2 regions of the Salinispora pacifica DSM 45544 genome follow, and region 1 is predicted to be linked to the other one. Evidence: riboswitches for the same ligand, from Rfam matches in the RefSeq annotation. Region 1 holds a riboswitch; the other holds the start of a gene.
What was found. Region 1 has a riboswitch for thiamine pyrophosphate ahead of SALPAC3_RS0118120 (thiamine phosphate synthase). Riboswitches for the same ligand answer to the same signal wherever they lie in the genome.
Positions count from the first base shown of each region.

Region 2: it holds a riboswitch for thiamine pyrophosphate, as region 1 does, so the genes downstream of both, SALPAC3_RS0120460 (ECF transporter S component) here and SALPAC3_RS0118120 (thiamine phosphate synthase) in region 1, are expected to answer to the same signal.

Region 1 covers NZ_KB905359.1:3,948,394-3,951,287, forward strand. Annotated here, with positions in the region: gene SALPAC3_RS0118110 (ABC-F family ATP-binding cassette domain-containing protein) at 1-87, shown strand, start outside; gene SALPAC3_RS0118115 (aldo/keto reductase) at 104-1,072, shown strand; TPP riboswitch at 1,215-1,324, shown strand; gene SALPAC3_RS0118120 (thiamine phosphate synthase) at 1,319-1,945, shown strand; gene thiO (glycine oxidase ThiO) at 1,939-2,894, shown strand, end outside.
Region 2 covers NZ_KB905359.1:4,443,623-4,446,516, forward strand. Annotated here, with positions in the region: gene SALPAC3_RS0120455 (ABC transporter ATP-binding protein) at 1-304, opposite strand, end outside; gene SALPAC3_RS0120460 (ECF transporter S component) at 372-968, opposite strand; TPP riboswitch at 1,041-1,146, opposite strand; gene SALPAC3_RS0120465 (alpha/beta fold hydrolase) at 1,251-2,081, shown strand; gene SALPAC3_RS0120470 (ArsR/SmtB family transcription factor) at 2,085-2,393, opposite strand; gene SALPAC3_RS0120475 (metal ABC transporter permease) at 2,432-2,894, opposite strand, start outside.

The DNA.
Region 1 (2,894 bases):
TTCACCCGTTCGTTTGATCGATTCTTGCTGTTCCAAGGGGACGGCGAGGTGGTGGAGGCCGCCGAGCCGGTCTGGGAGGTGGCCTGAGCGCGGGCGGCATAGGGTGGATCTCGTGACTGAGATGACGTACCGCCGGTTGGGCGACTCCGGGCTCGTGGTGTCCGCGGTCGGCATCGGCTGCAACAACTTTGGCCGCCGGGTCGACCTGGACGGGACCCGGGCGGTGGTGGCGGCCGCCCTCGATTCCGGGATCAACTTCTTCGACACCGCCGACATCTATGGTGCTCCGCCGGGTGGCTCCGAGGAACTCCTCGGCCAGGTGCTCAAGGGAGGCCGGGACGATGTGGTGATCGCCACCAAGTTCGGCATGGACATGGACGGCCATAACGGACCGGACTACGGTGCCCGCGGTGCCCGTCGCTATATCATGCGGGCGGTGGAGGCTTCGCTGCGTCGGCTGCAGACCGACCACATTGACCTGTACCAGCTGCACGAGCCGGACCCCGGCACCCCGATCGACGAGACGCTGGCCGCACTGGACGATCTGGTCACCGCCGGCAAGGTGCGTTACCTGGGTAACTCCAACTTCGACGGCTGGCAGATCGCCGACGCGGACTGGACCGCCAGCTCGCGCGGGTCGACCCGGTTCATCTCCGCCCAGAACCACTACTCGCTGCTCCAACGGGGTGTCGAGGCCGAGGTTGTCCCGGCGTGTGAGCGGTTCGGGCTGGGCCTGCTGCCCTTCTTTCCCCTCGCCAACGGCCTGCTCACCGGCAAGTACAAGCGCGGCGAGGCCGCGCCGTCGGGCAGTCGCCTCGCCGGTGGCGGCCGGTACGCGGCCCGGCTGGCCGCCGCCGACTGGGACACCATCGAGGCGCTCGAGGCCTACGCGGCCGAGCGCGGCCTCAGCCTGCTTCAGGTCGCCATCGGCGGGCTCGCCGCCCAGCCCGCGGTGGCCTCGGTGATCGCCGGTGCCACCACCCCCGACCAGGTACGGGCCAACGCGGCGGCCGGTGCCTGGGTGCCCGACGCCGACGACCTGGCCGCCCTGCGGGCGGTACTCGACAGCTAGCGAGTGGAGAATCTCGGCCTCCCATCGTCTCAATGGTGGGAGGCCGATTCGTGTCCGGGCCGGCTCCGGCAGCGGCCGGTCCGCACACTTGCGCCGAGGACGCCGTCTTGGCAGCCACACGGCGCCTGCCGTACGGTGGTGGGTAGTAACCCACGGGAGCCCGGTAAACCGGGCTGAGAGGGGGGCTGAGAGCCCCCGACCGTTGAACCTGATCCGGGTAGTGCCGGCGCAGGGAGGAGAGTTGCCGTGTCGTCCCTTGGGCGTCTACATCTGATTACCGACACCAGACCTGGGCGCAACCCGCTCACCGTGGTGCGGGCCGCCTTGTCGGTGGCCCGTACCGAACTGGTCGTCCAGGTCCGCGTGACCGACGACGCGACCGACCGGCAGGCGTACGACCTGGCCCGCCAGGTGACCGCGCTCTGCGCCCCGTACGGTGCGACCTGCCTGGTGAACGATCGGCTACACGTGGCCCTGGCGGTTGGTGCCGCCGGTGGACACGTGGGCGCCGACGACCTGCCCGTCGGGGCGGCCCGCGCGGTGCTCGGCTCCGCCGCTGTCCTCGGCGCCACCGCCCGGTACGCGGACACCGCTGTCGAGGCGGTCGTCGCCGGGGCCAGTTACCTCGGGGTCGGGCCGGTCCACTCCACCACCTCAAAGGACGGCCTGCCGCCCGCGATCGGCGTGGCGGGGGTACGGGCGGTTGCCGCCGCGGTCAGCGTGCCGGTGATCGCCATCGGGGCGGTGACCGCAGCGGACGTGCCGGCCCTGCGGGCCGCGGGCGCGTACGGAGTGGCGGTGATCGGCGCGCTCTCGCACGCCGCCGACCCCGCCCGGACCACCGCCGAACTGATCAAGGCGCTGACGTGGTGAGCAAACTGCCGGGTACCCCCCGGGGCGGCAACCGGAACTCGCTGTCCACTCCCGACGTCGCGGTGGTCGGGGCCGGGCCGATCGGCCTGGCCATCGCCTGGCGGTGCGCGGCCCGCGGGCTGCGGGTCGTCGTACACGACCCGGATCCCGGCTCGGGTGCGGTGCACGCCGCGGCGGGGATGCTCGCGCCGGTCGCCGAGGCGTACTTCGGGGAGCACGAGCTGACTGGCCTGCTCACCGAGTCGGCGGCGCGCTGGCCGGCGTTCGCCGCGGAGCTGGCCGCCGCCTCCGGTACCGACGTCGGCTACCGCAGCGAGGGCACCCTGATGGTCGGGCTCACCACCGACGATCTTGCGGTGGCCCGTCGGCTCTGGGCGTACCAGCAGGGGCTGGGGCTGCCGGTCACCCCACTGCGCCCCTCCGAGCTTCGAGACCGGGAGCCGGCGCTGTCACCCCGGATGCGGGGTGGCGCCTACGCCGGCACCGACCACCAGGTGGACCCGCGGCGGTTGGTGTCGGCGTTGCGCACCGCCACCGAGCGGGCCGGGGGAGTGCTGGTGCCGACGCCGGTCCAGCAGTTGACCGAGGTGACAGCGGGGACCACGGTCGTCGCGGCCGGCTGTGGCTCCGCTGCCCTGACCGGGCTGCCCGTCCGCCCGGTCAAGGGCCAGGTGCTTCGGCTCCGTGCTCCCGGTGCGCCGGGCTTCCAGCACGTGATCCGGGGTTTCGCCGATGGGGAACAGGTCTATCTCGTCCCGCGGCCGGACGGGGAGGTGGTGGTCGGGGCGACCTCGGAGGAGCGCACCGACACCATGGTGACCAGCGGTGCGGTGTTGCGGCTACTCCGGGCCGCCACCGACCTGGTACCCGAGGTGGCTGAGTACGAGCTGGTCGAGGCGGTCGCCGGGCTCCGTCCGGGTAGCCCCGACAACGCGCCGATCCTCGGTCC
Region 2 (2,894 bases), 500 kb from region 1:
AGGCGACGTCGTCGCCGCAGCGCGCCATCACCAGCTGGGTCTCCGGGTCCTGGAAGAGCAGGCCGACCTCTTCGCGGGCCGTGCGTGGGTCCCGGCCGTCGACCTCGACCGTGCCTTCCCGCTCGCCGGAGTCCTCCGGAAGTAGCCCGGCCAGCGCGGCGAGCAGGGTGCTCTTACCCGCCCCGGAGGCACCCAACAGCAGGACCCGTTCGCCGTGCTCGATCCGCAGGTCGAGCCCGCGGACGGCCCACCGTTTCCGCCCCGCGTGCCGCCACCCGAAGCCCCGCAACCGAACCGCGCTCACCGGCGCCGCCCCGGAGCTGGATGCTGACCCGCGGACTGCGGCCCCAACCTCCCGATCGACACGGTGCTCAGATGGTGGTGCGTTCGCGGCCGGCGGGGAACAGGTCCAGCACGCCCGTCCGAGCCAGGGCTCGGGTCAGGTTCTCGGCGCCGAACCCGGCGATGGCGGTGGCGCTGGCGATCGTCAGCAGCGCGTACGGGATCCGGTAGCTGCCCAGCGCGTACTCGCTGTTCCAGACGAAGAAGTCGAAGAGGGCCGCGCTGAGGCCGGTCAGCGCCCCCGCGAGTAGTGCCGTGGGTAGCCGGAAGGAGCGGTAGCGGAAGGCGGCGAAGGCCAACTCGGCGCCGATCCCCTGGGCCAGACCCTGGAGGATGGTGATGCTGCCCCACTCGGAGCCGAGCAGGGTGGACACGATCGCGGCCACCATTTCGCAGAAGAGCGCCGCACCGGGGCGGCGGATCACCAGGCCGCCCAGCACCGCCGGGATCAGCCAGACGCCGTACATGATGGCCTGGGCCGGCGGGAAGAAGGCGAACACCGGGGTGGCGACGCTCCAGAGTAGCCCCCAGGCCCAGAAGATGACGCCGAAGGTGACGGCGATGACCGCGGCGACGACCACATCGACGGTGCGCCAGCGCTTGGTCGTTGTTGTGACTTTACTCATCGTTCTTCCCTGTCTGCTCCGGGAGAGCAGGGGAGGGCACGTCCATTCCGGCTAGGCCGGACGATGGCACGCCTGGAGGCCGACCGAACTCCCTGCGCTGGCATTACCCAGATCAGGTTCGAGGGTCTGTGGGGCGTTGCCCACACTCTCAGCGCTGTGCGCTCCCCTGTCGGAGGTGAAAATGTGCGACCGACGCTAGCACCTCCGAAGATCTTTCAACAAAGTGACATCGGTGCAGCTTGACCGGGGTTACTTCGGTCGGGCCGGGGTAGGCTGCCGATCATGGGTGTCGATGTCCGCGGTTTTACCTTCGATGTCCGCGTCGGTGGCCCGGCGGCCGGCCCGCCGGTGCTTCTGCTGCACGGCTTCCCCCAACACAGCGGGGAGTGGGCCGACGTGGTGCCGCTCCTGCACGCCGCCGGGTTGCGCACGTACGCACTCGATCAGCGCGGCTACTCGCCCGGTGCCCGTCCGGCGGCGGTCTCCGCGTACCGCCTCGGTGAGCTGGTCGGCGACGCGGTGGCGGTGCTGGACCACCTCGGCGTCGCCGCCGCGCACGTGGTCGGGCATGACTGGGGCGCGGTGGTCAGCTGGGCCCTCGCTGCCGGGCATCCGGCCCGGGTGCGCTCGCTGACCGCGGTCTCCGTGCCGCACCCGGGAGCCATGGCCCATGCCCTCAGCACCGATCGGTCCCAGCGGGCCCGCTCGGCGTACATGCGGCTGTTTCGGCGGAAAGGGACGGCGGAGGCGGTGTTGCTGGCCCGACGGGCGACCGGGCTGCGCCGGATGCTGGCCGGAGCCGGCGACGCCGACCGGGTGGCTGCGTACGTCGAACCGATGCTCGCTCCGGGCGCGTTGAGTGCCGCCCTGAACTGGTACCGGGCGATGTCCCGGAGGGACCTGGCGGCCGTCGGGCCGGTGTCGGTGCCGACGACGTACGTCTGGAGCGACCGGGACATCGCGATCGGCCGCACCGCCGCCGCGGCCTGCGCCGCCCACGTGACCGGGGACTACCGCTTCGTCGAGCTGACCGGGGTGAGCCACTGGATTCCGGACCGGGCACCAGCGCCGCTCGCGGACGCGATCGTGGCCCGGGTCCGGGATCCGAGGTGAGCCTCAGGCGGGGGTGGTGTGCTCGCCGGCGTGGCTGACCGCGTCCGCCACGATGTGCGCGACGTGTTCGTCAACCAACGTGTAGGCGATTTCCCGTCCGCGCCGGGAACCCCGCACCACCCCGGCACCGCGGAGCACCCGCAGGTGCTGGGAGACCAGCGGCTGTGCGGCACCGAGCTGGTCAACCAATTCGTGTACGCACCGTTCACCCTCGGCGAGTTGGCTGACGATGGCCAGCCGGATCGGGGCGGAGAGGGCGCGCAGCAGCTCGCTCGCCCCCTCGTAGGCGTCGTAGCCGGACTCGCTGCTCACAGGGGTAACGGTAACCAACCCCAGGGGTGCGCTGTTGGTCAGGACCGACTCAGCACCACCTCGTGCGGCTCTACCGCCGACGGCTCCGCCGCGGCGACCCGCCGTCGTCGTAGCGTCCGCCAGCCCACGCCGCCGAGCGCCACCACCGCGAACGAGGCGATCGCCATCAGCACCACCGACGCGCCGGGGGCGGTGTCGGCGTTGGCCGCCACGTACACCCCCGATCCGGCGGCGAAGAGCCCGAGCGCCATGGCGGCCGTCATCGTGCTACGGAAACCACGGGTGACCTGCTGGGCGGCGGCGACCGGCACCACCATCAGCGCGCTGATCAGCAGGACACCGACGGCGCGCATCGCGATGGTGACGGTGACCGCCGTGGCGACCGCGAGGAGCAGGTTGAGGGCGCGGACGGGCAGCCCGGAGACGCGGGCGTACTCCTCGTCGTGGCCGATCGCGAAGAGCGCCGGGTAGAGCGCCAGCATGGTAACCAGGATCGCCACG